Linked DNA regions of Methylacidimicrobium sp. AP8. The protein of the gene in region 2 binds, or shares a complex with, the protein of the main gene of each other region. Links are inferred from orthologs where the notes say so. Each region holds a gene or a part of one and is shown on either strand. Other genes may lie near its edges. The genes, in order: mnmE and mnmG.

What was found.
Region 1: the proteins of mnmG (region 2) and mnmE are in contact, whole or in part, in a solved structure (PDB 9HIP), measured with the Escherichia coli proteins. The link is inferred for Methylacidimicrobium sp. AP8 from one-to-one orthologs.

What each region holds. Positions count from the first base shown.
Region 1 is NZ_LR797830.1:52,412-67,187, forward strand. The notes cover bases 3,170-5,988. They hold mnmE (tRNA uridine-5-carboxymethylaminomethyl(34) synthesis GTPase MnmE), read right to left. Parts: upstream 5,334-5,988; coding sequence 4,005-5,333; downstream 3,170-4,004. Other genes in these bases: MTHMO_RS00235 (RNA ligase), read right to left, coding at 3,170-3,907; priA (primosomal protein N'), read left to right, coding at 5,518-5,988. Outside these bases: MTHMO_RS00220 (thioredoxin domain-containing protein), read left to right, coding at 1-1,142; MTHMO_RS00225 (quinone-dependent dihydroorotate dehydrogenase), read right to left, coding at 1,119-2,138; MTHMO_RS00230 (RNA ligase partner protein), read left to right, coding at 2,258-2,866; more of MTHMO_RS00235, read right to left, coding at 2,813-3,169; more of priA, read left to right, coding at 5,989-7,821; MTHMO_RS00250 (peroxiredoxin), read right to left, coding at 7,834-8,391; glycogen synthase GlgA, read right to left, coding at 8,540-10,267; MTHMO_RS00260 (lytic transglycosylase domain-containing protein), read left to right, coding at 10,376-11,011; MTHMO_RS00275 (glutamate decarboxylase), read right to left, coding at 11,549-12,940; MTHMO_RS00280 (exopolyphosphatase), read right to left, coding at 12,979-13,983; MTHMO_RS00285 (hypothetical protein), read right to left, coding at 13,980-14,330; ATP-dependent chaperone ClpB, read right to left, coding at 14,327-14,776. UniProt on the Escherichia coli protein: Exhibits a very high intrinsic GTPase hydrolysis rate. Involved in the addition of a carboxymethylaminomethyl (cmnm) group at the wobble position (U34) of certain tRNAs, forming tRNA-cmnm(5)s(2)U34.
Region 2 is NZ_LR797830.1:2,269,339-2,284,187, reverse strand. The notes cover bases 11,687-14,578. They hold mnmG (tRNA uridine-5-carboxymethylaminomethyl(34) synthesis enzyme MnmG), read right to left. Parts: upstream 14,136-14,578; coding sequence 12,237-14,135; downstream 11,687-12,236. Other genes in these bases: dnaB (replicative DNA helicase), read left to right, coding at 14,200-14,578; MTHMO_RS10615 (rhodanese-like domain-containing protein), read right to left, coding at 11,687-12,240. Also shown: ilvB (biosynthetic-type acetolactate synthase large subunit), read right to left, coding at 1-374; rplM (50S ribosomal protein L13), read left to right, coding at 548-1,012; rpsI (30S ribosomal protein S9), read left to right, coding at 1,009-1,404; argC (N-acetyl-gamma-glutamyl-phosphate reductase), read left to right, coding at 1,472-2,503; bifunctional glutamate N-acetyltransferase/amino-acid acetyltransferase ArgJ, read left to right, coding at 2,500-3,711; argB (acetylglutamate kinase), read left to right, coding at 3,785-4,651; MTHMO_RS10645 (aspartate aminotransferase family protein), read left to right, coding at 4,695-5,963; argF (ornithine carbamoyltransferase), read left to right, coding at 5,987-6,889; MTHMO_RS10635 (riboflavin synthase), read right to left, coding at 6,911-7,513; MTHMO_RS10630 (SDR family NAD(P)-dependent oxidoreductase), read right to left, coding at 7,524-8,258; MTHMO_RS10625 (L-histidine N(alpha)-methyltransferase), read left to right, coding at 8,303-9,304; MTHMO_RS10620 (ComEC family competence protein), read right to left, coding at 9,229-11,478; more of MTHMO_RS10615, read right to left, coding at 11,545-11,686; more of dnaB, read left to right, coding at 14,579-14,849. UniProt on the Escherichia coli protein: NAD-binding protein involved in the addition of a carboxymethylaminomethyl (cmnm) group at the wobble position (U34) of certain tRNAs, forming tRNA-cmnm(5)s(2)U34.

The DNA.
Region 1 (14,776 bases), 2.2 Mb from region 2 along the record:
CGGCTCGGGAAGGTGCCTTTTATCTTTGGACCGGAACGGAGATTGCGGAGCTGCTCGATCCGGCGGAAGCGCGCCTAGCCGGCGACCTGTGGGGTGTGCGGCCCGAAGGAAACATCCCGGCGGATGCGGATCCGCACCGCGAGCTGGCCGGAAAAAACATTCTCTTCGAGCGGGAGCCGATCGAGGAGGTCGGGCAGCGGCTCGGTCTGTCCCCAGAGGAAGCGGAGCGGAAAGCGCGGGCGGCGGCCGCCAAGCTCTTTGCCGCTCGCGAGCGGCGGCCCCGGCCTACGAAGGATGACAAGGTCGTGCTCGGGTGGAACGCCCTTGCCGTTTCGGCTCTGGCCCGAGCAGGGCTATGCCTGGATGAGGAGCGCTACCAGGTCGCTGCGGAGCGGACGGCACGGTTTCTCCTCAGCCAGCTCTTCGATGCCGCGACCGGAAAGCTCTTCCGTCTCTATCGGGAGGGGCGGGGCGAGGTCGAGGCCTTTGCGGGGGATTATGCGATGCTGGTGCAAGCGCTCCTCGATCTTTTCGAGCTGACGCAGGAGGCCGAGTGGGTCGAAAGGGCATGCTTTTTTCAAGATCGGATGGAAGCCCTGTTCCGGGATCCCGCATCGGGCGGCTACTGGACGAGCGAAGAGAAGAGAAGCGAGATTCCGTTCCGGATTCGGGAGGAGCACGACGGAGCCGAGCCCGCCGCCATTTCGCTGGCGGCGGCGAACCTACTGCGCTTTTCCGCCCTGCTGCCCGAAGAAAGGTGGCCGGGACGGCTCGACGAACTCTTCCGGGCCGAAGCCGGCCTGCTCACCCAGGCGCCTGGGTCCCTCCCGCAGCTTCTGGCGGCCTATCTCGACTCGACCCGGCCTCCGGTATCGGTGGTCATCGTCGGCGCTCGCAGCGATCCGCGAACCCGAGCCCTTCTGGCGTCCGGAGCCGGCATTCCCACCTCCCGCAGGCTTCTTCTGGCCGTCGAGCCGGGAAGGCGCTACCCTTTCCTGGGGGAAAAAGAGGAGTTTTATCTCTCCCTCTCTCTGCGGGCGGGGGCTCCGGTCGCCTATCTCTGCCGATCCTTTTCCTGTTCGGAGCCGATTTCCGATCCCGATGCTCTCCGGGAGCGCTTACGGGAGGCTCCGGCCCTGTAGGAGTCCGCGGCCGATCTCGCGGGCGAAGAGCGGCCCCCGAAAGACAAAGCCCGTATAGGCTTCGAGCAGGCACGCCCCTGCGTCGAGCTTTTCGCGCGCATCACCTGCCTCGAAGATTCCGCCGACGGCCACGACGGGCAGTCGGCCCCCGCTCTCCCGAACCAGAAACCGGATTACCTCGGTGGATCGCTTGGCCAACGGTCTGCCGCTCAGCCCGCCGATAAGCCCCCGAGGACCCGGGGCCGGCAGGGTGTTCGTCGCGACCAGGCCGTCGCAGGGCGCCGACAGCACCGCTTCCAGGACGCCTCCGAGCTCCTTTTCTCCCAGATCCGGAGCGATCTTCACCAGAACGGGCTTGGCGGGCGGAGGGGTGTTGGCGGCGGCCACCGCCTCCAGCAGCATCCGCAGATGGGACTCCTGCTGGAGGGAGCGAAGCCCCGGGGTGTTCGGCGAGCTCAGGTTAAGAACGAAAAAGTCGCCGTAGGGACGGAGGAGGGCGAAGGCCCGCGCGTAGTCGGCGGCGGCCTGATCGAGCTCCGTCCGCCGCGATTTTCCGACGTTAATCCCCACCGGAAAGCTCGGCCATCTCCCGGCGTTGCGAAGTCCGGCGAGCCGGCGGGCGACTCGCTCCGCGCCCTCGCTTGGGAATCCGAGCCGGTTCCAGAGCGCCTCCGAGCGGGAAAGGCGCCGGAGGCGGGGCGGAGGGTTCGGTTTTTGCGGATCTGGGGTGACCGTGCCGATCTCGCAGAAACCGAAGCCCAATGCTTCCCATGCCCCGAGGGCCACACCGTTCTTGTCGAACCCGGCTGCGAGTCCGAGCGGGGTTGAGAAACGAAGCCCCCAGACCGTCCGCTCCAGACCGGAGGGGAGCGGAGAGAGGGCCCGCTGCAGCATCGATTGCACCCGGACATCGGCGCAGAAAGCCAGTGCGAGATGGTGGGCTCTTTCGGGTGGAAGAAGAAAGAGGAGGCGGCGCAGGAGCGAGCTGTAGAGCATTCGGACAGTCTCGGGAAGCTCAAGGCCGTTGGCAATCCGCAACCCGTGGAAGCGGAAATACCAACAAACGGCTGGATCGCCGCCGCCCGGCATCCTAGTCTTGCGCGCTGGTGGGGCCCATGTACCGGTTCGTCCTGGATACGAGCATCTTCACCAATCCGGACGTCGCCTCCCAGTTCGGAGAGGACGAGGCGGCGGTGGGGGGCTTCCTCGATCTGGCTCGCAAAGTGCCTGCGGACTTCTTCATGCCGCTCTCCGTCTACGAGGAGCTGCGGAAGATGCGGGACCTCGATCCGCTGATCGGCTACTTCGAGTCGGTGGTGCGGATCCGTTCGCCACGGAGATCGGATCTGCAGATTCCCGGGGATTTCCTTTACGACTTCATCGATGAGGTCCGGAAACGGATCGACCATGGTCTGCGCATCGCCGAGGAGCACGCCAAGCTGGCGGGAGCAGCCGCCGAAATGGGACAGCTCCTCCACCAGCTCCGGGAGCGCTACCGGGAAGCTCTGCGGCGGGGAATTCTCGACAGCCGAGGAGACGTCGATGTGGTTCTTCTCGCCTTCGAAATCGACGGGAGCCTGGTCGCGGCCGACCATGGGTTGCGGAAGTGGGCGGATCGGATCGGGGTCGCCGTGGTCGACGCACGCCACTTTCGCGACCTGCTCCGCCATCTAGTCGAAACGAAGGGAGCCGCCGAGGGCGTTGTGGAGAAATCCGGTGGTTGAACGGTAGAGCTTTTCGAAACGCAGAACCCAGAATCCCGCTTCTTTTTCGAGCGAGACCATGCGCGTGTCTCCTTCATGGCCGGGGATCCGCGCCATGTTCTCGAGAAGCCGGAGAGCGTTTTCGCGGTCATGGAAGCGGCAGACGAACGATCCCACACAGCGGCCTCGCCGAGCCGAGCCGATTCGCTCGTGAAGGGCGGAAAGAAAGGCCTCCCCTAGGCGTCGGTTCCACTCTTCCCGATCGGGCGCTTCGATGTCCTCGAGAAAGAGCGCCAACCGCAAGACCCGTTCCGTGAAATACTCCGGGGGGACATCGAGATAGCGACGGGACATGGAAGAGATATCCGCCAGCTCGGCGCTGCCCGTCACGTATTTGGCGCGGAATCCTCGAAGAGAATCCTCCTTGAGGACGACTCCTTCCCGGCCCTCCGCGTCGAGCCGGAGGAGGATATCCCGCAAGGATCCGAGCTCCCCGGCTTCCAGCCGACCGTGGCCGGGCACCTCGGGGAGGCGGAAAGATCGGGCGATCGCCTGTTTCTCGCGCACCGGGAAAAATCCTTCCGTGCCTTGCTGCATCAGATCGAAGAGGAAGAAGCCGACTCCTTCGGGCACCAGAGGGGAGCTGCCTTCGACATAAGGGGTCTCGGGCCCGGTCACTTCGCCGCAGAGAATCCATTCCGGATGTGCGGAGAAAACGGCGGGATCGATCAAATCGGCGATCCGATCGGTCGTGAACGGGCAGATCAGTCCGCCCCGAGTGGCGGCGTAAAGCGCATCGCCGGCGCGGAAGATACGGACGTTGTAGCCGTCGACCTTCTCTTCTACCCAGAATGGGCCGTGAAAGAGGGAACGGATGCCCGCCAGAGTCTGTACCCGCCCGATCTTCGGATAGCCGGGAACGACGACTCCGTCCGCCAGCAGAGTGCCGCGCGGCCATCCGTGCCAATCATGGAGCAGCCGGGTATACGTCCAATCGCCGAAAGACTCGCGCTTCGCCTTTTTTTCCGCGACGGCCGCATGTATCTCGGACTCGGGGATCATTTTCGGCCTTCGGTCTGCTTGGAGCATTATGAAGCGCCGGCGGCCGCAGGCAAACTCCCGCTGGCCTCCCGCTCCGCGGCAGATCTGCAGGGAGGGATTACTTCCCGATGCAAAACCGCCGGAAGACCTCGTCGAGAATCTCCTCGCTTGTCACCGCGCCCGTGATCTCTCCCACCTCCTGGAGAGCCGTGCGCAACTCCAGGCACCAGAGCTCGCAGGCGAGGCCGGCCCGAAAGGCATCGGCGGCTTGGTCCAGCGCCGCGATCGCACGTCGCAAAGCGGCTTCCTGCCGCGCGTTGACCGCCCCTCCCGCAGCAGCGTCGGGCCCTAGGGCCGCGATTTCCCGGGCTAGGAGCTGATCGAGCTCGGGCATCCCTTCGCGAGTCAGCGCGGAGACGCAGAGATGGTAGCGGTGCTCCGGGTGAACGCCCAAGTCCGATTTGTTGGCTATCCGCAAAAGCCGCTGATGGGGAAGAAGGGGGATGGGGGCGGAGACATCGGCATCCGGCGGCTCCGAAGCGATCGAGACGTGGAGCACGATATCGGCGGAGCGGACCGCCTCCTCCGCCCGGAGCACCCCTTCCGCCTCTACCGGGTGTTCGGCCGTCCGCCGGCCCGCCGTGTCGATGAGCCGGACGGGATATCCCGCGACCTGGCAGAGGGATTCGATCGTGTCGCGGGTCGTGCCCGGATGCGGAGAGACGATTGCTCGGTTCTGCCGCAGGATCGCGTTGAAGAGGCTCGATTTGCCGACGTTCGGAGGGCCTTCCAAGACGACGGTGATTCCCTCGCGAAGGAGACGGCCCATGGGCGCGGTTCCCGCCAGAGCGGCCAGCTCGCTCCGCAGCCTGTCGATACGGCGGAGCATTTCCTCCCCGACCTCCGGATCAATGTCCTCGTCCGGAAAGTCGAGGAAGGCTTCCGCGTGCGCAATGAGCTCCAGAAGCTCGGCTCTGGCATCCGCCAGCTTACGGCCGAGCCTCCCCTCCTGCATCTGCTGAGCGACAACCAGGCTGCGAAGGCTGCCGGCATGAATGAGGTCTGCAATCGCCTCGGCCTGGGTCAGATCGAGCTTGCCGTGAAGGAAGGCGCGCTGGGTGAACTCTCCGGGAAGAGCCGCCCGGACGCCTCGGCTGAAATAGGCCGCCAGGATCCGGTCGACCAGCAGCGGATTCCCGTGGCAGGAGATTTCGACCATCTCTTCGCCCGTATACGAGCGGGGCTGCTGCCAGTAGAGAAGGACGACGTCGTCCAGCTTCTGCTCTCCGTCCCAGAGTTCCCGGTACCAAGCCTTTTGCGGGAGCCAGGAAACCGGCTTCCGCAGCAGAAGTTCGGTGATCCTCCGGGATTCCGGGCCGCTGATCCGAATCACGGCCAAGGCCGCCGGTGCGGCGGGAGTGGCGAGTGCCGCAATGGTATCGTTCATCGGTTGCCGCGCAAAGGCGGTGAATTCTCTTGCCGCGCGCGTCCGCTGCCCGCCGGGCGAAGAGGCTGGCCGCGGAAGAGGCCGGCGGCGCTCCATCCTCTGGTCCTGACCATACTCGTCCTGTCGGCGGGCGGCAAGCGGACCCTAAGAAGGAAGTTGGTGGGAGCTTTTCTGGCGGGATACGATGGCCGCGTCCCGAACCATGCCGAACGAGCTCTTGGAAGGAAAACGGCCCTCCGCCGCTCCTCGAGGTTCCATCGCCCGAGTTCTCTTGGAGAGAAAGCGGGATTGCCTGCTCGACTATGCCGTTCCCGAACGGCTCGCCGGCCGGGTTGAGATCGGTTCCCACGTTCGGGTTCCGTTGCGGCGGGCGGAGACCACGGGCTGGGTCATCGATTTTCCGGCCGAGCCCGCCGTCGAGGGATTGCGCGAGCTGGCCGGAATCTGCTCCGACGCTTTTCACCTCCCTGCTCCTCTCCTGCAACTCGCCGCGTGGGTCGCCGACTACTATTGCGCTCCTTTGGCCGCCTCTCTCGCTTGCATTCTGCCCGCTCCGGTCCGGCGGGCGCGCGCACAGGAGCGGTTGCGGGCCGTCTGCCTTGGCGAAGCGGACCCAGAAGCCCTCGAGCGGATCGGCTGCTCTCCGCGCGAAAAGGAGGCGTGGATGCGGCTGCGCGAGCTGGGATCTGCTTGGCTCTCCGAGCTCTGCACCGGCACGGGAATCGGGCCGCAAGTCTGGAATCGGCTCGCAAAGCGCGGACTCATCGACCTGCGGAAGGCGGAGCGACGGCGGCATCCGTTGGACGTCCCTCTTCAAAAAAACGAGGTCCTTCCGATCTTGACCGCGGATCAGGCGGCGGCGTTCGACTCCGTTCGGCGGGCGATTCGGGAGAACGCGTTCTCCGCGTTCCTTCTCTTCGGAGTTACCGGCAGCGGGAAGACGGAGATCTATCTGCGGTCGGTGGCGGAGGCGCTTGCCCAGGGGCGGTCCGCGCTGATTCTTGTTCCGGAGATCGCCTTGACCCCGCAACTCGCCGAGCAGGTGCAGAGCCGGTTCGGCGATCATCCCGGCAGGGTGGCGCTCTGGCATAGCCGGCTTTCCCCTGGAGAGAGGCACGACCAGTGGCGGGACGTTCGCTCCGGGCGTGCGCGCATCGTGCTCGGCGCGCGCTCCGCCGTTTTCGCTCCGTTGCGCGATCTCGGGCTCATCGTCGTCGACGAGGAGCACGAGCCCGCCTACAAGCAAAGGGAGACTCCGCGGTATCACGCGAGGGACGTCGCCGTAATGCGCGCCCGCCGGGAAGGGATTCCGGTAGTCCTGGGCTCCGCCTGCCCCTCGCTCGAGTCCTATGCCAACGCCCTTGCGGGCAAATACCGGCTCTTGGAGTTGAGCAGCCGCGTCCAGGACCGCGCCCTTCCTTGGGTCCGGATCGTCGATCTGCGCAGAAGAGGCAAACGGCGGAATCCGGCGGCCGACGCCAAGGAGACCAAGGAAGAAATCCCTTGGCTTTCCCGCGAACTCCGGGAAGAGCTGGGGAAGCGACTGGCGCGGGGGGAGCAAGCGATTCTCTACATTAACCGGCGGGGATATGCGCGGGTTCTCCAGTGCGCGGGGTGCGGCGCCGTCCGGGAGTGCCCGGATTGCAGCGTCGCCTTGACCTATCATCGCGCGGCCGGAAGGCTCCGTTGCCACTTCTGCGGCCACCACGAACCCTACCCCGAAGCATGCTCCGCCTGTTCCGGAAAGCGCTTCGACCTGCTCGGAACCGGAACCGAACGCGTCGTCGAGTCGGTCGAGCAAGCGTTCCCCTCGGCCCGGGTCTTGCGGATGGATTCGGATTCGATGTCCCGGAAGGGCTCCCTTTCGGAAGCCTTGGCGGCTTTTGCCGCCCGCCGCTTCGACATCCTGGTCGGCACCCAGATGGTCGCCAAAGGACTCCACTTTCCCGGGGTGACCCTGGTCGGGATCATCCAAATCGACGGGCTGCTGCACATGCCCGACTTCCGCTCGGCCGAACGCGCCTTCCAGCAGCTTGTCCAGGTCGCCGGCCGCTCCGGCCGCGGGGAAGAGCGAGGCGTCGTCTTGATCCAGACCCGCTGTCCGGTGCACCCGGCGATCCAGTTCGCCCGGCACCACGACTATCGCGGCTTCGCCGAGCAGGACCTGGAATTTCGGACGTCGCTCGGCTATCCGCCGGCGTTGCGCCTGATCCTCCTTACTTGGAAGGGCCTAAAAGAAGATCTGTGCCGGCGGACGGCGGAAATCGAGGCTGCGGAGATCCGGCGAAGGCTTGAAGGATCCGCGGAAGTCGGCCCGGTGGTGCCCGCCCCGATCGCCCGGCTTCAGGGCGCCTTCCGCTTTCAACTCCTTCTTAAGACATCGCGGATCGCCGAGGCCGCCCGCCGCCTTAAGCAGTGGCTAGGGGAACGCGGCCGCCGGAAGGAGGCCGACCTCATCGTGGATGTCGATCCGGTCGAGTTCCTGTAGCCTGCCGGTTGCTCAGGCGGCCGCCGGCCTGAGGAACTCTTCTCCCTTCCGCCAGTTGCAGGGGCAGAGCTCGCCCGATTGCAAGGCGTCGAGCACCCGCAGCACCTCCTCCGGGTTGCGTCCGATCGAAAGGTCGTTGACCGAAACGAACCGGATGACGTTCTCCGGGTCGACGATGAAGGTCGCCCGGAGCGCGACCCCCTCCTTCCGATCGAGGATGCCGAGCGCGCTCGAGAGCTCCCGCTTGATATCGGCGAGCATGGGAAAAGGAATATCCTTCAGCTCCGGGTGGTGGAGCCGCCAGTTGAGGTGGACGAACTCGCTGTCGATCGAGACGCCGTAAAGGACGGCGTGGCGCTCGGCGAACTCCTTCATCAGCTTGCCGAATGCGACCAGTTCGGTCGGGCAGACGAATGTGAAATCCTTCGGCCAGAAAAAGAGGACCTTCCATTTGCCGCTGTGCGTCTGGTCGGAAATCTCGGTGAATGCCGTGTCGAGCTTCAGGCCTTCCGGCCCCCCTTGGACGGCTTTCAGGGTAAACTTGGGAAACGGATCGCCCACTGTCAGCATGCTGGCATCTCCTTTGCGTCTCTTTTGGTTTAGGGTGTTGTGCTTTAGGACATAACAAGAAGGCGGACAAGCGGTCAATTCCCGGTGCCCGCCCTGCGGAGGGGCGGATCGCATCCCCGGCGGCCGCCGCCGCTTGTCCAAGAAACCGCTATCCGGCGACTTCCGCCGGATAGCGACGGTGCCGGAGCGCTTCGGTGTAGACCTCTTCGTACTGCCGCGCGGCTTCCGACCAGGGAAAAAGCACCTTCATCGCCTCGGCACGGAGCGCTGCCAGGGTCGAGGGCGAGCTTTTCCAGAGGCGCAGAGCGCGCCGGCAGGCGGCGGCCAGCCCCGGCCCGGTGGGATCGAAGAAAAGCAGGCCCGTGCCGCGGCGCGTCTTGTCTTCCAGATCGATCACCGTGTTCTTGATCCCTCCCGTCGCGCGTGCCACGGGGATCGAGCCGTAGCGCATCGCGTAGAGCTGGCTTAGGCCGCAAGGCTCGTAGAGGGAAGGCATCAGAAAGAAATCGCTTCCCGCAAAGATCCGGTGGCTCAGCTCCTCGGAGAATCCGATCGAAGCTGCAACCTTGTCGGGGAACTCGCGGGCGAGCCAGCGTAGAAACTCCTCGAACTCCCGTTCCCCCGATCCTAAAGAGACGCACTGGAACGACTCCTCCCGGAGAAGGGAAGGAAGGGCTTCCCGAACGAGGTGGATTCCCTTTTGAAGATGGAGGCGGCTGACCATGGCGAAGAGCGGCAGGTCAGGCCGAACGGGGAGGCCGAAATGACGTTGGAGCGTTTCCTTGCACCGGGCCTTCCCGCTTAAGTCTTCCACCGAGAAGTTCGCCGGAAGAAGCGGATCGGTGCTCGGATCCCATCGCGTCTGGTCGACGCCGTTGAGGATGCCGCGCAAGCGGCTTCGCCGTTCGGACAAAAAAGGGGCGAGCCCGCAGCCGCCGACCGGCTCGAGGATCTCTTCGGCGTAAGCCGGGGAGACGGTGGTCAGAAAGTCGGCATCGTGAATGCCCGCCTTGAGCAGGTTCACCTGGCCGTAGTCCTCGATGAAGTCCGGCCGGAACCGGTCCCACTCCAATCCGAGATAGGGGAGGACGGCGGATCCGTACTTCCCTTGGTGGCCGACATTGTGGATGGTCAGCACGCTGATGCTGGCGCCGAAAGGCGACAGGAGATGCGGCCAGGCTTTGAGAAAGACCGGCACGAGCGCCCCCGGCCAATCATGGACATGAAAGACGTCCGGTATCCAGGCCAGAGACTTGCAGATTTCCAGGGCGGCCTTCGCAAGGAGGGCGAACCGGAACGCGTTGTCCGCGTACTCTCCGGACGGCTCGTCATAGACGCCGGGCCGTCCGAAATAGTTCTGGTAATCGATGAGCCACACCGGGACCCGCTCGGCTCCCAGGACCGTTTCCCAGACGGCGATCCAATGTTCCTGCCCATCCCCCATGTGCACGCAGCAGGAGCCGAGGAGGCGGGCGGAAGCCTTTTCGCGGTCGATTGCGGCATAAAAGGGGAGAACGATCCGTACCTCGTGGCCGCGCCGGGCGAGCGCCGATGCGAGCCCTTCGACGGCGTCGCCTACTCCTCCTACCTTCACCAGCGGCGCGCATTCCGCGGCGACGAACAGGATCTTTCTCCGGTTCTCCGCGGCAGAAGCCGACTCCGGCCTGCGACGAGGGCCCGCCGCGCCAGCGGAGCTCTTCCGCCTGCGCCGCGGCTTTTCGATTTGGCCCGGAACCGCTTCGACCGCCTTGGCGTGCAAGCCGACCTCCGCGTGCTGGGCTTTCTGGTCCTTTCCCGGAGACACGGTCGGTTCCGACCGCTTCCGCCCCGGTCGACGCTCTTTCTTGCTCGATCGCTCGGATGGTTGCAGGGCCATGATTGGATTCTCTGCCCATGAGCGAAGCGGCGGCAAGCTTTTGTCGAGCGGCGCCCCGACTACCGGCAATTGGCTTGCGTGGTCCGGCGGGCAAGGGAAAATGACGGAATGCGCCGGGCATTATTGTCGGCCGCCGCCCTCGTCTTTCTCTTCCTGCTCGGCTATTGGGCTTGGCGAGGCATGGTCCTGCGGGAAGACAGCCGCTACGAAGCGCAGGTCCGGCAGGCGGCCGCGCGCTACGGGGTCGATCCTCTGCTGATCCGCGCGGTCATTTGGGAGGAGACCGGATTCCGCCTGAACAAGGTGGGGCGTGTCGGCGAGCTCGGCCTCATGCAGGTCCGTCCCACGACCGCCTTCGATTGGGCTCGCAGCGAGAAGCGGACCGATTTCCGGCCGGAGCAGCTTGCCGATCCCGAGATCGGTATTTTGGCCGGAAGCTGGTATCTGGCTCGGGCGCTGCGCCGCTGGAAGGATACCGACAATCCCCCCGTGTTCGCCCTGGCCGAATATAACGCCGGACGCCGGAATGCCCTGCGTTGGGTCGACCCGGCGCATCCGAAAAGCGGCCGCGCCTTCTTTGCGCGCATCGATTTTCCCAAGACAAGACAGTATGTGCGCGAAATCCTGGATCGCTATGCTTTCTACCGCGGCCGCCCGCCATGGGAGGCCTGCCGTAGCCTCACGTCGCGGCCCGGCCGGGTCCGGAAAGGAGAGGAGGCCGTGGCCGACTCGGCGCGGCCGTAGCTTCCCGGGAGCGCACCGGCGGATCCGCGAACAAAGCAGGAAAGAAGAAAAACGGGTTGCCAAGCCCGCGGCCCGGTGCATGATGAAACATTGTCGCAGGGCCCTTAGCTCAGCGGATTAGAGCGTCTGACTACGGATCAGAAGGTCGTAGGTTCAAATCCTACAGGGCCCAGGCCGGAAACGCTGCGGGTGTAGTTCAATGGTAGAACGGCAGCCTTCCAAGCTGCATGCGAGGGTTCGATTCCCTTCACCCGCTCTCTCGGCCGGCCATGCGACGGATCGCGTTCTCCCGCTGGATATGGCCGGGTTTCGCCGGCGCTCGTGAGTTCGGCTGCGGATGGGCGAGGGGCAGCCGGCCGGAATTTGTCACAAGCTTTTTCCTGCGGCTTGCAAACCGGGCTTCCCTGCTTTGCCTTCGCTTGGTTTCCCATCCTCGCAGTACGTCTTCGTACAGCTTCCGGTGGAAACCCTGCGCCCCGCCTTGCACCTAAGCCCATTTCCGGCGCCCTCGGCTACACAATGGGTGAGAAATGGCCGCTAGTGAGCAAAGCGGTTCGCCCGCTTGCGCCTTTCCGAAGGCGTCGCCGGCTTCCCGGCGCCGGTCTGGACGGCCCAGTGAAGGTCTCTTAAGAAATGGTCCGCCATGTCTCGGGAAAAGCCCTCCCGCACGACGATGCGCAGGACCGAAACGGTTTCGGCGTCGGGAGGCATCGTATAAGCCGGCACCTGCCATCCGCGTGCATGAAGCCGCTCGGAAAGGGAAAACGCCGACAAGGGCGCCGGTTCCTTGAGCCGGAAGGCGAAGGTCGGCAACTGCGAGCCGTCGCTGACCAGATCGAACGGACCCATCTTGGCGATTCGGCCGGAGAGAAAGAGAGCGGTTTCCCGGATCGCTTTCAAGATCCGGGTGTATCCCGTGCGGCCGAGGCGGAGAAAGTTATAATACTGGGCGATGACCGGAGCGCCGGGGCGGGAGAAGTTCAAGCCGAAGGTCGGCATCTCGCCTCCCAGATAATTGACGCGAAAGATCAGCTCTTCGGGCACCGCTTCCTGGGAACGCCAGAGCACCCATCCCACGCCGGGATAGACGAAACCGTACTTGTGGCCCGATACGTTGATCGACTGGACGAGAGGGAGCCGGAAATCCCACCGGAGATGGGGATCGAGAAAGGGGGCGACGAACCCGCCACTGGCCGCATCAACATGGAGGGGGACTTCCCACCCTTTCGTTTTCGCGATGGCGGCCAGAGCGTCGTGAATCTCCTCGATCGGCTCGTACTCTCCCGTCATGGTGGTCCCGAGAATCCCGATCACCCCGATAGAATTTTCGTCGACGTGAGCGGAGACCCCGGCCGGAGTCGTCACGTAGCAACCGGGGGTCACCGGGATCAGCCTCGGCTCGACTTCGAAGTAGCGGCAGAACTTTTCCCAGACGACCTGGACATTTGCCCCCATCACTAGATTCGGGCGATCGGCGGGCAGCCCGGAGGCGAGGCGTCGCTTCCGCCAGCGCCATTTGAGCGCCAAGCCCGCCAGCATCGCCGCTTCCGAAGAGCCGATCGTCGAGGTTCCCATCGGATTCTCGCCGGCCGGAGCGTGGAAGAGATGGCCGAGGATGCTGACGCAGCGCTGCTCGATCTCCGCGGTCTGAGGATATTCGTCCTTGTCGACCAGATTCTTGGCGAAACTCTCCGCCATCAGGTCGCGGGCCTGCTTTTCCATCCAGGTCGTGACGAAGGTAGCGAGGTTGAGCCTCTCTTGCCCGTCGAGCAGGAGCTCGTCGTGGATGAGCTGATAAGCGATCTCCGGAGGCATCTCCCCGTCCGGCAGGCGGTGGCGCGGCGCGGGCTGGCTCATAGCTCTCTGCGCGTACGCGGGGGATAGGAAGGATTCCGGAGCTTCGGGGGGATGGGAGATGACTTTGTGCATAGTGTGGATCCGATGGCCGGATGGGTCCTTTTTGCGTGTCAGATCTTCCGTAGCCGCTCGACCAAGCCGTGGCGCAGCCCACGCACGCTGACGGTCAAGCGATCGATCCCTAAGGCGGCGAGCGTAGAAAAGAAGACCGCGACTCCCGGGACAAAGATATCCGCCCGCCTGGCGGGAACGCCGGGAAGTTCCTGCAACCGGTCGAGATCCAAGCGCGAGAGATCTTCGAGAAGGCGCTCGAGGGTCTGGGCGGTCGCCGAGAAAAGATGGATCTTCTCGACATCGAATTGTCGAAGCTCCTGAAGCAGGGCGGCGAGCGCTGTGGCCGTCCCTCCCACGGCGATCAGCGTGCGGTCGCGGGCGGAAAACTCCCGCAAGGCCTCCCGAAGCTGCTTCTCCAGGGTGAGGAGCATCGTGGCCAGCGACTTGCTTCCGATCGGAAATTGCGAGATGAACCGGTCGCGGAGGCGGATGCAACCCAAGGGTAGGCTCAACCGCGCGCCGACCGCGCCCGCCCGGCCTTCCGTCCACTGTGAGCTGCCGCCGCCTACATCGGCGACCAGCAGTTCGCGGTTCCGGAGCGCAGGGTCGGCGGCAACGCCCTGGAAGGTGGTCTCCGCTTCCTCTTCGCCCGAAAGCAAGAGAACCGGACAGTCGAGAAGGTCGCCGACCTGCTTGAGGAAGCGCTTTCGGTTCCGGCTGTCGCGCACCGCACTGGTGGCCGCCGCGATTCGGCGCCCGGCCCGCCACCTGTCGGCGGCCTCGCGGAGGGCGCGCAGCGCGTCCACGGTCTGCTCCACGGCTTCTTCGGACAGCTCACCCGTGGTAAGCACCCCTTCGACGAGCCGGGTCGTAAAGCTGCGGTGGTCGAGGACCCGCAAGTCGCCGCCGTCCCATTCGGCAACGAGGAATTTGATCGAATTGCTTCCGATGTCGAAGACCGCGTATCGGGCTGCGGCGGGTGCTTTCCCCCCGTCCGCGGGAGCCGGGATGACATCCGGCCCGCCCCCTTTGCAAGCGCAGCCAAGCAGTTCGTTCGTCACGACGGCGTCTCCTCGGCCTCCTGGGATGCTTCTTCGAGAAGCTCCTCCAACTCGCCGATCAACTGGTCGATCCTCCGCAAGTCCTTCCTGCGCCCCTTTTCCGGGACGATCGACAAGGATTCGAGCTTGGCGGCGGCCTTGGCCAAGAGCCTCTGCTCCCGCTTTCCCGGAAGCCGACCGGCTCGATCCAGCTCACGAACGGTCAGGGTCAACTGGCGGATCTCCCGCTGCAGGCGCGCGACGTAGTGCGCGGCGGTCTCATCGAGCAAAAAGGAGAGGGAGGCCAAGCCCCGCTCCACTTCGCTTGAGCGCCGCGGGCGCGCGAGCAATCGGGGGAAGTGCTTCATCCGTTGCCCTCCGGCTTCGTCCGGAAGAGAAGCTGCCCGTTGTTCCAATCGATCGTGAGCGCGGTCTTGTCCGGAATTTCTCCGGAGACGATCTTGCGGGAGAGGGGAGTCTCGATCTCCTTCTGGATGACCCGCTTTAGCGGGCGTGCCCCGTAAGTCGGGCTGTATCCCAAGCGGGCGAGATGCTCCTTGGCGGCCGGGGTCAGCTCGATGGTGATCGACCGCTCCGCCAATCGCTTGCGCAGCTCCTCGAGCTGCAGATCGACGATCTTCTGGAGCTGCTCCATCTGCAGAGGCTTGAAAAGCACGATCTCGTCGAGCCGGTTGAGAAACTCCGGCCGGAAATGGGCGCGCAGCTCCTCCATCACGCGGTTCCTCACCGGCTCCGGAATCTCCCCCGAAGGGCCGATCCCTTCGGTCAGATAGACGCTGCCGATGTTGGAGGT
Region 2 (14,849 bases):
TGGCCGGTAATGGCAACGAGCGGCACGGAGTCCATATAGGCATCCGCGATCCCCGTCACGAGGTTCGTGGCGCCGGGACCGCTGGTCGCCATGCAGACGCCCACTTTCCCGCTGGCACGGGCATATCCCTCGGCCATGAAGGCCCCGCCCTGCTCGTGACGCGGCAAAATAGTCCGAATCTTTCGGGAGCGAGTGAGCGACTGGTGAAGGAGCATGCTCGCCCCGCCGGGATAGGCAAAAACGGTATCGATCCCCGCGTTTTCCAGCGCAGCGACCACGGCGTCGGCGCCGTTCTTGTAACCCCCTTCGGCCACCTCGGGCGAAAGCGCGAGGTCACCATCGGGCGGCCTGTTGACCAAGTCGATGCGGCTCATGATTCGTCGCGTCCAGGGCGGTCGGATCCTCCCGGCTTCCTTTACTCCTGGAGGCAAAAAGAAGGCTTAATTAATAAACCCGCAGCTGGCCTCGGTCGAGGCCGGACTTTGGAAAAATGCGGTCTCGCCTGGCCTTGACAAGGCATGCTCCACTCCCTAAGCTTTCCCTTCCCGTGAAAACCTTCAGTGCAAAACCCGCCGATGTTCGGCGCTCTTGGTATGTAATCGATGCGGCGGGGCAGCCGGTAGGCCGGGTGGCCGTGCAAGCGGCCGTCTTGCTCCGCGGTAAGCATAAGGCCCAATATACCCCCCATGTCGATACCGGCGACCACGTCGTGGTCATCAATGCGGCGCGGGCGATCTTCACCGGCAAGAAGGAGGGGACGAAGACCTTCATGCGGTACTCCGGGTTTATCGGTGGCCATCACTCCGAGACGGTTCAGCGGGTCCGGGAGAGGAAGCCGGAATTTTTGATCGAGCACGCCGTGAAGGGCATGATCCCGCACAACCGTTTGGGGAGAAGGATATTTCGGAAGCTTCACGTCTACGGAGGATCGGAACATCCCCACGAGGCCCAGCATCCGGTCGCCGTGCCCAAGCCCCTGAGAAGGTGCGAGAAGACAACGACTACGCTATGACGACGCAGAGCGAATGGAGGGCGACAGGGCGCCGGAAGACGGCGGTGGCTTCGGTGCGGCTGCATCCGGGGACAGGAACATTCCTGGTGAACCAGCGGTCGCTCGACGACTACTTTCCGGAGATCACCCAACGGCTGGCGGTCTACAAGCCGCTGGAGATCAGCGAAGCACTCAAGAAATTCGACTTCGAGGCGCGCGTCCGTGGCGGCGGCTTGTGCGGGCAAGCGGAAGCCTTGAGCTTGGCCCTAAGCCGGGCGCTGGTCCGCTGGCAGCCGGAGGTCCGCCCGAAGCTTAAGGGGGCATCCCTCCTCACCCGAGATCCACGGATGAAAGAGAGGAAGAAGTCGGGTCAACCGGGTGCCCGGAAGCGGTTTCAGTTCTCCAAGCGGTAGCGCGGTCCGCCGTCGCCGGCCGTACCTGGCGCAGCGCTCTACCCGCGATCGCGAAACGGATGGCATCATGGGTTCGTGTCGAGTCGGCGTGGTGGGTGCGGCGGGCTACGTGGGGGAGGAACTGGTGCGCCTCCTGTCTCGCCACCCGGGGATTTCTCTCACGCTTTTGACCTCCCGGATGCACCGGGGTAAACGGGCGGCCGAGGTAATCTCCGGGCTGCCCGATTCGGCCGGTGGACTCGTGTTCGAGGAGCCGGTAGCATCCCGGCTGAACGAGGCCGACGTGGTTTTCTTGGCGCTGCCCCATGGGGCGGCTGCTAAATATGCGATCGCGCTTCGGGAAGCGGGCAAGATTGTGATCGATCTGAGCGCGGACTTTCGCTTGCGCAATCCGCGCCATTACGAGATGGATTACGGTTGGGTGCACCCGGCACCCGCCCTTCTTTCGAAGGCGGTCTATGCGCTTCCGGAACTCCATCGGGAGGAGATCCGGAGGGCGGATCTGCTTGCGGTGCCGGGCTGTTATCCTACCAGCATTCTTCTGGCTCTCTACCCTGCCTTGGCCGCCGATTGGGTCGGCGAGGGCCACATCGTAGCCAGTTCTCTCAGCGGCACATCGGGGGCGGGCAAGAAGCCGGAGGTGGCGCTGCTCTTTAGCGAGATGAGCGAGAACGCCCGTCCTTACGGAGTGCCGAGGCACCGCCACATGGCCGAAATCGAGCAGGAGCTGGATCGGTTAGCGGGGCGGAAGGTCGAGCTTGTCTTCGTTCCCCATCTTATCCCTCTCTCCCGAGGCATTCTTTCGACGGTCGTCTGCCCGTTACGGAACGGCATCGGAGCGGCCGAGGCGCAGGCCCATTATCTTTCCCGCTACGCGGGCGATCCGTTCGTTCGCATCCTGCCGCCAGGGGCGTTTCCCGCGGTCCGCGACGTCGTGCGGACCAATCGCGCGGATCTCGCAGTCCAATGCGATGAGGCTAGACGCCGGCTATTCGTCTTCTGTGCGATCGACAACCTCGGGAAAGGGGCCGCCGGCCAAGCGGTGCAGGGGATGAATCTGCGGCTCGGGCTGCCCGAGGAGGAGGGCCTTTTGCCGTGAAGGAAGACATCGTCCTTGTGGAAGGGGGAGGTGTGACGACCCCGAGAGGATTTCTCGCTTCCGGGGTGGGCTGTGGGATCAAGCCGGGCGGGAAGAAGGATTTGTCGCTGATCTGCTCCGAGCGGGCCGGGCGGGTGGTGGGGTTCTTCACCCAGAACCGGTTGCCGGCGGCGCCGGTGGTGCTATCGCGGCGACACGCGGCGCTTGGGACTGGGCGGGCGGTCGTCATCAACTCCGGGAATGCCAATGCCTGCACCGGATCGGTAGGAATGGCCAATGCCGCCGAAATGGTTAACCGGGTGGCGTCGGGAATCGGCTGTCCTGCGGAGGAGGTCTTTGTCTGCTCCACGGGTCGCATCGGGGTCCCGCTTCCGATGGCGAAGGTGCGCAGGGGTATCGATATGGCTCTGGAGCGGTTGAGCCCGCAGGGCGGCAAGGATGCGGCGCTGGGAATTCTCACCACGGACACCTGCCCCAAGGAGATGGGGCTGCGGATCCACTTGGGTGAGCAGGAACTCTTCCTGGGCGGCATGGCAAAGGGTGCAGGAATGATCGAGCCGCGGCTGGCGACGATGCTCTGCATCGTCACCACTGATGCGGATATTGCGGGGGATGCCTTCGCCGTAGCCGCCCGTCGGGCGGTGGCCGAAAGCTTCAATCGGATCAGCATCGATGGCGATTGCTCGACGAACGACACGGTTCTGCTGTTCGCCAACGGTTTGGCGCGCAACCATACCCTGACTCTGGACAGCAGCGAGTTTCGGCTCTTCCAATCCGCCCTCTCCTTGCTCACGGGCCGGTTGGCGCGCATGATCGTGGAGGACGGCGAGGGAATCTCCAAAGTGGTCGAGGTCCTGGTGCAGGGTGCTTCCGACGAAGAGGATGCGGAAAGGGCGGCCCGGGCGGTGGCCCGTTCGCTTCTGGTGAAATGTTCCTGGCACGGAGAAGATCCGAATTGGGGGCGGATCCTCGCGGCGATCGGCTACTCGGGAGCGGCCGTGGAAGGGAACCGGGTGGATGTATTCTATAACGGGGTGCAGGCGGTGGCGGGCGGGGTGCGCGCCCGCACTCCGGCTCGCCTCGTGCGGGAGGCGATCCGCTCCCCGCAATTCACGATTCTTATCGATCTGGGGATCGGCTCGGGGCACTTCCGGCTCCTGACGACCGACCTCACGGAACGATACGTCCGCCTTAACAAGGGGGAGTAGACCAGCGCTTTTTCTTGTGGGAAGTGGACTGCCGCACTAGGGTAGTCGCGCCCGCCGCTCTGCGAGTGATTCCATGACACCTGCGGATAAGGCCAAGATTTTTCTGGAAGCGCTCCCGTACGTGCAGCGCTTTCGAGACGCCTCCTTTGTCGTCAAGTACGGTGGTGCCGTCATGGACGACACGGAACTGGTCCGGCAGACGCTTCGGGATCTGGTTCTGCTCGAGGCGGTCGGAATTCAAGTGGTGTTGATCCACGGTGGAGGGCCAGCGATCGGCAGGGCCTTGAAGGAAGCGGGCATTTCTTGGTCCTTCGTCGACGGGCTGCGGGTCACGGATGCGCCGACCATGCGGATTATCGAACGAGTCCTCGCAACGGAGGTGGGCCCCGCAATCGTGGAAATACTGGAGAGCCTGGGAGGAGCGGCGCGGCAAGTTCTCGGTCAAGAGGTGTTCACCGTAAAGCCGCTGGCAGCGACGGGTAGTTCCGAGGCGAAAAGGCCCTTGGGATTCGTAGGAGAACCCATTTCCGTAGACGGGCAAGCGATTCAATCGCTGATGGCCAAGCGCGTCATCCCGGTGGTCTCCCCCTTGGGACGAGGTGAAGACGGGCACTTGTACAACATCAACGCGGATACGGCGGCAGGCTTTCTGGCCGGGGCCTTGCGGGCCGAAAAGCTGGTCTATCTGACGGACGTCGACGGCGTACTGCGAGATCCGCAGGATCCCAAATCGACGATCTCTGTGTTGACTCCCAAGGACGTAGCCGTGCTCCGGGAACGTGGGGTCTTGCAAGGGGGGATGTTGCCTAAGATCGAATCGGCTTTGAGAGCGCTTCATTCGGGAGTCGGCAAAGTCCACCTCCTGGATGGGCGGATCCCTCATGCGCTGCTCCTGGAAGTATTCACCGACTCCGGGATCGGCACGGAATTGATCCTGTGAGGGGGCTGGTTGCGGCAGCGCATCTTCGGCCGGTTTTTGTCTCATGACCACTTCTAGATCCAACCAGGCTACGGAGGAGATCCTGGAGAGGTATCGGCGGTATCTGGTCCCTTCCTACGCCCGCTTCCCGGTCGCCTTCGCGCGAGGGAAAGGTTCCTATATTTGGGATGTCGAAGGTCGCCGCTACCTCGATTTTTGCGGCGGGATCGCCGTGAACGGCTTGGGCCATGCGAGCCCCGTCTTGGCTAAGGCCCTGGAAGAGGCGGCCGCGCGGTTGGTTCACTGTTCCAACCTCTACTATCACCGGGCGGGGGCGGAACTAGCTGAGATCCTCGTGCATTGGATCGGGCCGGGAAAGGTGTTTTTTTCGAACAGCGGAGCGGAAGCGAATGAATGCCTCTTCAAGCTCGCCAGGCGCTTCGGGGAAGCGCGGGGTGCCTTCGAAATCTTGACCGTAGAAGGTTCGTTCCATGGCCGAACGCTGGCGGCCATGGCGGCGACCGGGCAGGAGAAAGTGAGACGGGGATTCGGTCCCGCGGTCCCCGGGTTTCGGCATGTGCCCTTCCTCGACCTGGCGGAGATGGAGCGTTCGGTCGGGCCGGCGACGGCGGCCATTCTCGTCGAGCCGATCCAGGGCGAGGGCGGAGTGCGCGCGGCGACGGGGGCGTATCTACGGGGCTTGCGCCGGATCTGCGACCGGCACGGTCTCCTTCTCTTTTTCGATGAGGTACAAACCGGGGCCTTCCGTTCGGGCCGGTTTTTGGCCTTTCAGCGGCTCATGGAGGGTTGCGAAGAGGAGGCCGGCTTTCTGCCGGACGGGGTTGCCATGGCAAAAGGGCTGGCGGCAGGGTTCCCGATCGGGGCTACCTGGATCCGGGATCCGTATGGGGATCTGCTCGGGCCGGGTTCTCATGCATCGACCTTCGGCGGATCGCCGCTGGCCTGCACGGTTGCCGCTGCGGTTCTGCGCTACATGGAAGCGGAGGGACTGGGCCAGGAGATCCGGGAAAAGGGAGAGCGGCTCAGCAGGGAGGTGCAGGCGATGGCTTCTCCGGATCATGGATGGATCGAATCGGTTTCCGGGCTGGGAGGGCTGCTGGGAGTGCGCGTTCGGCGCAGCGCGCGTGCCGTGGCCGAAGATCTATTGGCTCGAGGATTTCTCGTCGCGCCTGCCGGGGATCGCGTGATCCGGCTTCTCCCCCCACTCAATGTCTCCTCCGAGGAGATCTCGGAGGCGATCGCGATCCTCCGTGCTGCCAACGAAGCGGAGGCTCAGCGGGGGGAGAACGAGGGTTATGGGCCACCCGCGTAGTATGACCCGTTTGCAACCAGATCATGGCCTCTTCCGTTGATCCCCGGCATTTCCTATCCGTTACGGATATCGATGAAACGGAGGCACGCGCTCTTTTCGAGCGAGTGAAGCTCGAGAAGCGGAGCCGGGGAAGGGTCGGCGACCTGCCGTTGCAAGGCAAAGTGTGGGCGCTTCTCTTCCGGAAACCGTCCACTCGGACCCGCGTCTCCTTCGAGATCGCTATCCGGCAGCTGGGCGGTTCCGCGATCTTTCTGAGTGCCGCCGAGCTGCAGCTGAGCCGGGGGGAACCCATGGACGACACGGCGCGGGTGTTGGGTCGGATGGTCGATGGTGCCGTGATCCGTACCTTTGCTCAGGCGGAGCTTGAGGCCTTTGCGCGTTCGGGTGGGATACCCACGGTGAACGCGCTGACCGATCAGGAGCATCCCTGCCAGGTGCTGGCGGATATCTTTACCTTCGAGGAGAAACGGGGCCCGCTCGCAGGCAAGACGGTCGCCTTCCTGGGAGATGGTTCCTGCAATGTGGCTCGGTCGTGGGCGCTGGCGGCACCGATTTTCCGGTTTCACCTCCGCATAGGTGCTCCGCGTGACTATTTCTGCGACGTGGAGAACGCGTGGGTCGTGCAGACCGAATCTTCCGAGGAGGCGGCCCGCGGGGCGGACCTGCTCTACACGGATGTCTGGATTTCCATGGGGAAAGAAGAAGAAGGCGTTCTTCGGGAAAGAGCCTTTGCGCCTTATCAGCTCAATCGCCGGCTTGTGGAGCGGGCGAATCCCGGCGCGTTGGTGCTTCACTGCTTGCCCGCGTACCGGGGAAAGGAGATCGAGGGAGGACTCTTCGACGAGAGGGCTCAAGATATCTTCGATCAGGCGGAAAATCGTCTCCACGTCCAAAAGGAGCTTCTTCGCTGGCTGACGAGTCGGTAGCCGGCACGGCCCCGAACGGGCTCAAGCGCCTGCGGAGAGCGGCCTTCCCCTCTGGGCGGCGACATAGCGGGCGAGGATATCCACCTCGATGTTGAGAAGATCGCCTGGCCGCTTGGTCCGAAGGTTGGTCGCCTGCCAGGTGAAGGGCGTAATCCAGACCGAGAACCGGTCTTCCCTGGCGGAGCCGACAGTCAGGCTGATGCCGTCGACGGCCACACTCCCCTTGGGCACGATCAGCGCCTCCCATGGCGCGGGGCGTTCCAGCCAGAGCTCATGCTCGGAGCCCCGGTCGTGAATCTCCAGGAGGCGCGACAATCCATCAACGTGCCCGGTTACGAAATGGCCGTTGATCCGGGAGCCGACCGCAACCGGACGTTCCAAATTTACCAGATCCTCCTTGGCCAAGAGGCCGATATTGGATCGCTTCCGCGTCTCCTCGAGCGTGTCGAACCGTAGGAGCCCCCCTTGGCGGGCCGTCACCGTCAGACAACAGCCGTTGACCGCCACGCTATCTCCCGGGCGGAGCCCCTCGGCGAGCGCTCCGGCGTCGATCCAGAGTGCGGGATGATCGGCTGTCGGGGGTTCCTCGACGCGCCCCACGGATTCGACGATGCCGGTGAACATAAGAGAGCGCCTATCGCAGATTCCATCCGCCGCTGACCACGATATGGGAGCCGGTCACGTAGCCGCTTTTCTCGTCGATGAGGAACCGGATGGCGGTCCAGAGATCCTCATGAGTGCCGAAGCGGCCCGCGGGGATCTTGGAGAGCGGGGGGAGGTTGACGCTTTCGGCGAGGTATCCGGGAGAGACGACGTTTACGGTAAGCCCGTGGCGGGCCTCTTCGCGGGCAAAGGAGCGGGAGAGCAGGTAGACACCGATCTTTCCGATGTGATATCCCAGGGCCATCTCGCGCGCGCCAAGCCGGTCGCAAGCCGAGTCGCCGATGTTCACGATTCGTCCCGCCCCGGATGATCGGAGCAACGGGAGCGCGGCCAGAGTCGTAAAGAGCGTCGCCGTCGCGGTGGTCTGCCAGCCGAGCTGCCAGTCTTCTTCCCGAGTTTGGAGGAGCCCGACCGGAGGATAGACTCCGGAGTTGTTGATCAAGAGGCGCAAGGAGCCGAAGCGCTTTTTCACGGCTTCGAGCAGAGATTCCGCTTCGGCTTGGCGGACGAGGTCGGCTTGAAATGCCTCGGCATCGCCGCCTTCGGCCCGTAGTTCCTCGACAACCTCGCAAGCGCCCTCCCGGCTGGAATGGTAGTGGACGGCGACCGACCATCCATCCCGGCCGAGTTTGCGGGCCAGATAGGCCCCGAGCCCACGTCCGGCTCCGGTGACAAGCGCCACTTTTTTGCGTTGCGGTGGTTCCATTCTCCTGCGCAGCTTCTTATAAAGAGAAAAAGCGGAAAAGGGCCATGAAAAACGGGTTCACCGGTATTGAGGTCGCCGAGTCGCATCTGCCGTCGGCTTGGATGGCCGCGAAGCGCTCTTCCCTGGAGAACGGGGAAATTGCTCCTGCTTTTCACTACGCGACGGCACGCCAGGCCAATCTCTGGATAGCCCTCTTCCGCCGCTATTCTCCTTTTGCCGGGAGCGAGGGGAGAGAATTCTACCGGCGAGCGGCGCGAGAGGCGGTCGCACTTCTCGCGGAAGGGCCGGGCCAGCTGATCTCCTTGGGTTGTGGGACCGGGGAGAAGGACCTGGTCGTCTACACGGAGCTGCGGGCTCGATCGTGGAAGCCGGATTGGATCTGCGTCGACGGAAGTCTTTCCCTCTTGCTCGAAGCGGGAAGGGTCAGCCGCGGCGGCGGAGGGGGAGCCCGCCTTGTCTTGGCCGACGTCCTTCTGCCGGACCTGCTCGAGCGGATCGGACGCGGCGAGGGAGAGCCGCGGCTGGTTACCGCATTCGGCTTGCTTCCCAACCTCTCTGCGGAAAGCTTTTTGCGAGCGCTGCGTGCGCAGCTTTTTCCTCGGGACCTACTCCTGTTGGGGACCAACCTCGTTCCGGTTGCGGCGGAGCGTGCGCCAGGCTATCGGGAATCGGCGGCGCGGATCCTGACGCAATACGCGAACCGCCCGACGCGTCTCTGGTTGACCGAGCTCCTCCGCGATTGGGGAATCAGCGATCTGGTGGAGGACTACCGCATGAGGATGGTCGAGGGGAAGGGATGTATCCGGTATGAGGCAACGGTTCGTTGGAAAAGGAGCCGAGAGGTGCCCTTGGAAGACGGCTCATCGGTACGGGTCGGGGGCGGGGAGAACCTCCGGCTCTTCTCGAGCTGCCGGTTCGCCCGGGAAGAGCTGGACCGGCTTCTGCGTGCGAGCCGTTTCGACCCCCTCTGCTACTGGACGACTCCTTCCGGAGAGGAGGGGATTTGGTTGGCGGCCCCGTCGCCTTGTGGAGCGGCAGCGGGATAGAAGACGGGCCTTCCTCGATACGGACGAAAGGCAACATGGCGAGGGTAGAGGCGGACCTCGACGGCGGAGTTTCCCAGGCTACGCACAATTACCGGAGGGTGTGGTGAGCCGTCCTCAGCGAGCCAGGCTCCGTCCGGTCTGAGGATGAGGCGCAGGCGTTGCGCGGGCCTATCCGCGCGCGGCGTCAGGGAGAGATCCATCATCGCCGGGGGAATCTCTCCTCTGGAGGGCGAAACACCGAGAACCAGAACGGGGTAGCCGGTCGCCGCGATCAGCAAGACCGGGCGAGGAGTCACCCAATATCGGGTCGGGTAGGAATCGAATCCGGGCTCCAGGCGGAGAGACCCCGTCGGATGGAGCTGCTCGAAGGGGGCGAGGGGCGGGTCGGTGCCCCACGGCCTTCGCGGGGCAGCCAGCCAGGTCTCCCCCTCTTGTCGAAGCTCTCCGTCGAGCCAGTTCCACCCGTAGAAGCGGCGGATCGGCTCGACTCGGGCGAGGCAGACGCTTCTTTGGCTTTCACAAACCAGAAAGACCTTGCCTTCGGAGCGGATGAGGCAAGCCGACCCCAGGGGGATGGCGGGGAAGAAAAGCTGGAGGGCGGAGGACCGGGAGAGAAGCGCGCGGGGATCCGGGGCGGCGATGCCGGCGGCAGGCAGGTGGGATGCGAAAGAGACCGTGGCGAGGAGCAGATGGGCAAAAAGCCAGTTCGCGTTGTTGAGGAGCACGGCGAAGAGCGGACAGAGGCTACCGAGGGAGAGAGAAAGAACGCCCACAGTCATGATGAGCTCGGCCAGCGGCACGATGAGCAGGTTGGCGAAGGGGCCAATGAGGCTGACGAAATGGAAATGGAGGATCTCGAAAGGGAGGGCGCCCATGGATGCCGCGAGAGACGAGGCCAGGAGGAGGGCTGCTCCTCCGCCCAAGGCTTCGATCAGGCGCGCCCGCCGGGGAAGAAGGGTGCGCGGGATGAACGGATCCGGTCGGAAGGGGGCTGACATCCATGCGGCGAGGGGCGGCCCGAGCAGTAGGAGAGCCAGGACGACTCCAAAGGAGAGTTGGAGGCTCACGTCCCGGACGGAGAGGGGATCGAGGCCGAGGAAAAGGAGAAGGGCGGCCGCCCAAAGGTTCAAGAGCCGGATGGGCCGGCGGACGAGCCATGCCACCAGGACGAGGGCGGAGAGGAAGGCCGCTCGTGCCGCGCTGGCCGAACCGCCGGAGAGAAGCGCATAGAAGGCGACGACGGGCAAGAGAGCACAACCCCATCTCCATCGGGAGATTCTTCCTGCCTCGTACAGAGCCAGACCTACGGCCAGGACGGCCGTGACGTTCTGGCCACTCACGGCGAAGACGTGATAGGCGCCGGCGAGGCGAAACTCTTCTTCGGTTTTTGCGGGCAATCCCCCGGTTTGGCCGTAGATCATTCCGGAAAGGAGAGCGACGGCTTGGGGGTCGCTTTCGATGCCCGCCTGCAGGAGGCGCCGAGCCCAACGCCGCGCTGCGGCGATGCTCCGACCGGTCCAACTGCCGGTGTCCAGGGGCACGATGTCGCGCCAAGAGGCCGGCAAGCGGTAGGCGATGCGATGGACCGACAGGATCTCCCGCCAATCCGGCTCTCCGGGGTTGCGCGGTGCACCGGGACGCCTGAGCCCTCCGCGGACGGAAAGGCGCTGTCCTAGGACGATCCGGGCGCCGGGACCGGAGCGAACTTCGAGAAGCACTCGGCCGGAAGCGGGGCGCCAGGCTCCGGAGAGCCATGCTCGGCGTATGCCGAGAATCGCCGTCGCAGCGGGGGAGCCTTCCCGTTCCTTTTCGAGGGGCACGCTTTGGATCGTCCCCTCCCAGCGGCAGTCGGGTTGGAACTTGGAGCGAGGGAGGCGGCGAAGGTCGTCGGCGGGGCGCCATCCTTTGTGGAAGGCAGCGCTGCCGACGCCGAGAAAGAGGACTATCCCGAGAAAAGAGAGGAGGGAGCCCGTCTCTCGCCGGGAGCGAAGCCAGAGAACGCCCAGGAGGAAGACCATCGCGAGGGCCGGCCAGAAAAGAGCAGGGGAGCCGAAGCCCCAGGTGCATCCGCCGGCGAAGGTGAGCGCGGGCAGGAAAAGCGGGGCGCGGATGGCCGGCGTGGGACGATTCGGGCATTGCGGGATGGGGGATAGGGGAGGGCGGTTGTCTCGCATCGCTTCGCTCCTGCCCGGAGCGGTGGGTTGGGAGATCCGCCCCGGAGCCGGCGCCCCATAGATGCTTTACGAGGGGTGGGTCGGCTCTGCACGCTTGCGGCGTTGCAAGATCCGCTGGTTGAATTCACGAATCGCATGATCGGTCGGCCAGGAGGGACCGAGGATTCGTTTGAGGAGCGCCACGACCTCGGCATCCGAGCCGGAGGAAAGGACGACTTGCTCCATCGTCTGGGGATCGACGCAGAGAAATTCCATGACCGCGCGATCCTCCTTGTCCAAGAAGGAAGCGATCGAGGGTGCCAGACCTGCGGCTAGGCGGCGGATCGAATCGATGAGGTGGGGGAGCTGCGCGACCCCGGCCAGGCGTTCGTCAGGCGGACGGCAAGGGGGATAGCTGCCGGCTTCGACCGGCAGAGCCGCCTGGAGCCATGCCTGCCAACCTCCGGCCAGGGAGTAGACGGTGGGGAAGCCCATGCGCACAAGGAGGTCCGCGGCGAGCAGAGATCGATTGCCGACGCGGCTATAGCAGAGGATGGGGACCGCAGCGTCCGGGATTCGGGAATCCACTTCCTCGGGGAGACGGTCGAGCTGCAGGTTGATCGCCCTTGGGAGGTGTCCCGCGGTCCATTCGCGGGGTTGGCGCAGGTCGATGGAGATGGCCGGTCCCTCACGCATCCGGAGAAGGGCTTGATCCGGAGGGAGCTCCGGGATCTGCCGACGGAGGGAATCCAGGAAGAGCCGGTAGCGGGAAGTCGCGGTCATCGCTTGTCCTCGGGAGGGCTTTCCGACGCTTGGGAAACCGGGTTGGGATTCCCTTTCTTGAGAGCGACCATCAGGACGGCTAGGTCGGCTGGGTTGACTCCGGGAATCCGGGCGGCTTGTCCCAGGGTTGACGGGCGGATCTGTTGCAATTTTTCCCGCGCCTCCTGTTTGAGGCCGAGGATGGTTTGGAAATCGAGCCAGGGGGGGAGAAGGGTCTCTTCCATCGACCGAAGGCGCTCGATCTGGGCCCGTTCGCGAACAATGTAGCCCGCGTATTTGATTTCGCACTCGAGATGTGCGGCGATGTCCGGTTCCACGCTCCGAAAGGGTTCCGGGAGGTCGGCCCAGCGAAAATCCGGGCGCCGAAGGCGTTCGAAGAGGGAGCCGCCTTCCGTTTTGGCTTCGGCTAAAGCTCTGGTCACCTCTTCGATGCGCCGCTTCTTCGCAAACCACAGCTTGCGCCGGTACGGCGGAAGAGATCCGACGGAGCAGCCGATTTCGGAGAGGCGGACATCGGCGTTATCGTGGCGCAAAACGAGCCGATGCTCCGCTCGCGCGGTGAACATGCGATAGGGCTCCCGGATCGGACGGGTCACCAAATCGTCGATCAGGACTCCGATGTAGGCTTGGTCGCGGCGGAGCACGACCGGAGGATCTCCCCGTGCGGCGCGGGCGGCGTTGATTCCAGCGAGGATTCCTTGGGCGGCGGCTTCCTCGTAGCCGGATGTCCCGTTGATCTGCCCGGCTAGGAAGAGGCTTCGGATTCGCTTGGTCTCCAGAGAGGGGAAAAGTTGTGTCGCCGGACAGTAGTCATACTCCACCGCGTATCCGGGGCGCAGGATATGGGCATTCTCGAGGCCGGGGATCGTGCGGAGGAAGGCGCATTGGATGTCAAAGGGAAGGCTGGTCGAACAGCCATTGACATAGAACTCCTGGGTCTGCCTTCCCTCGGGTTCTAGAAAGATCTGGTGACGCTCACGCTCGGCGAAGCGGACGACCTTGTCCTCGATCGAAGGGCAGTAGCGAGGACCTACGCCCTCGATGCTCCCCGAATAGACGGCCGAGAGATGGAGGTTGTCCCGGATCAATCGATGCGTCTCCGGCGTCGTGTAGGTGATCCAGCAGGGCAATTGTTCCACGTGGAACAGGCGGCCGTCCCACCAGTTGAGAGTAAAGGGATCCCCTTCCCTTCTCTGCAGCTCCTCGGGGAAAAGTGAAAAGATCGGCGGGGGGACATCCCCGGGCTGCCGCTCGCAAGCTTGGAAGTCGATCGTCCGCCCGTTGACGCGGGGCGGGGTTCCGGTCTTCAGTCGTCCGATCTCGAATCCCAGCCTCTTGAGCTCGAGCGACAATCCGCTGCTCCCCTCACCCGCTCTCCCGCCCGGGCGTTGCTCTGATCCGACGTGAATCAACCCGCGAAGAAACGTTCCCGTAGTGATAACGATCGCCTTCGCCCGAAACTCGACTCCAAGGTCGGTCAGCAGCCCTTCCACGGCATCGTCCTTGACGCAAAGCCTGGCGACCGAGCCCTGCTGGATGTCCAAGCCCGGCATCGATTCGCAGAGCGCCTTGAGGCGGAATTGATAGGCTTTCTTGTCGCACTGGGCGCGCGGAGCCTGCACGCTCGGGCCCTTCCGGCGGTTGAGCATCCGGAATTGGATGCCGGTGGCGTCCGCGTTTTGCGCCATGACGCCGCCCAGCGCGTCGATCTCCCGTACTAAAATTCCCTTCGCCACCCCTCCGATCGAGGGATTGCAGGACATCTGGCCAATCGTGTCGAGCTGCAGGGTCAGCAGAAGCGCCTCGCACCCCATTCGTGCGGCCGCCAAGGCCGCTTCCACGCCTGCGTGCCCGCCGCCGACCACAATCACATCGTATTCCTTGGGCCAACGCATCGATTTCCGCTTCCCCAAAAGTTTCGCTTTCGGCGGCGCCCCGACCTTTTGCTATCCTGCTTTTGTGTCCCAACCCAGCGCGACCGGCAAGCTGCCTCCGCCGGACTCGGCCCTCCCTGCCGCCCTCTATAGCGCCGAAGCGGAGCGCGCCGTTCTCGGCTCGCTGCTTGTGCACCCGGAGCTCGTGCTCAATCAAGCTTTCGAGACTCTATCATCCGACGATTTCTTCGTCCCCGCCCACCGCGTGCTCTTCGACCTCCTTCGATCGATGGACGCGCGCCACCAGGCGATCGATGTGCTTACTGTTCATCAAAACCTCGTCGACAGCAATCTGGCGGCCCAGGTAGGCAGTCCCGCGATCCTCGCCGAGCTGGCCACGTCCTTTTCGAGCCATCTCAACATTGGCACCTACATCCAGCTGGTCAAAGACAAAAGCCTTCTTCGCCACCTCCATCAAGCCTGCTGCAGCATCGTCCAGCGCATCGTCGACGAACCCCAGCCGACGAGTGCGGTGCTCGACCATGCCGAGCGGGAGATCTTTCGCGTGACAAACCTCTCGCTGACCCGTTCGAGCGTTCCGGTCTCCATCGAACTTCGCCGCGCCCTCGAGCTTGTCGACTCCTTCCATCGGCGCAAGGGGAAGCTCTTCGGTATCCCGACGGGCTTTTACGAGCTCGATATGCTGACGACAGGCTGGCAGAAAGGGGACATGGT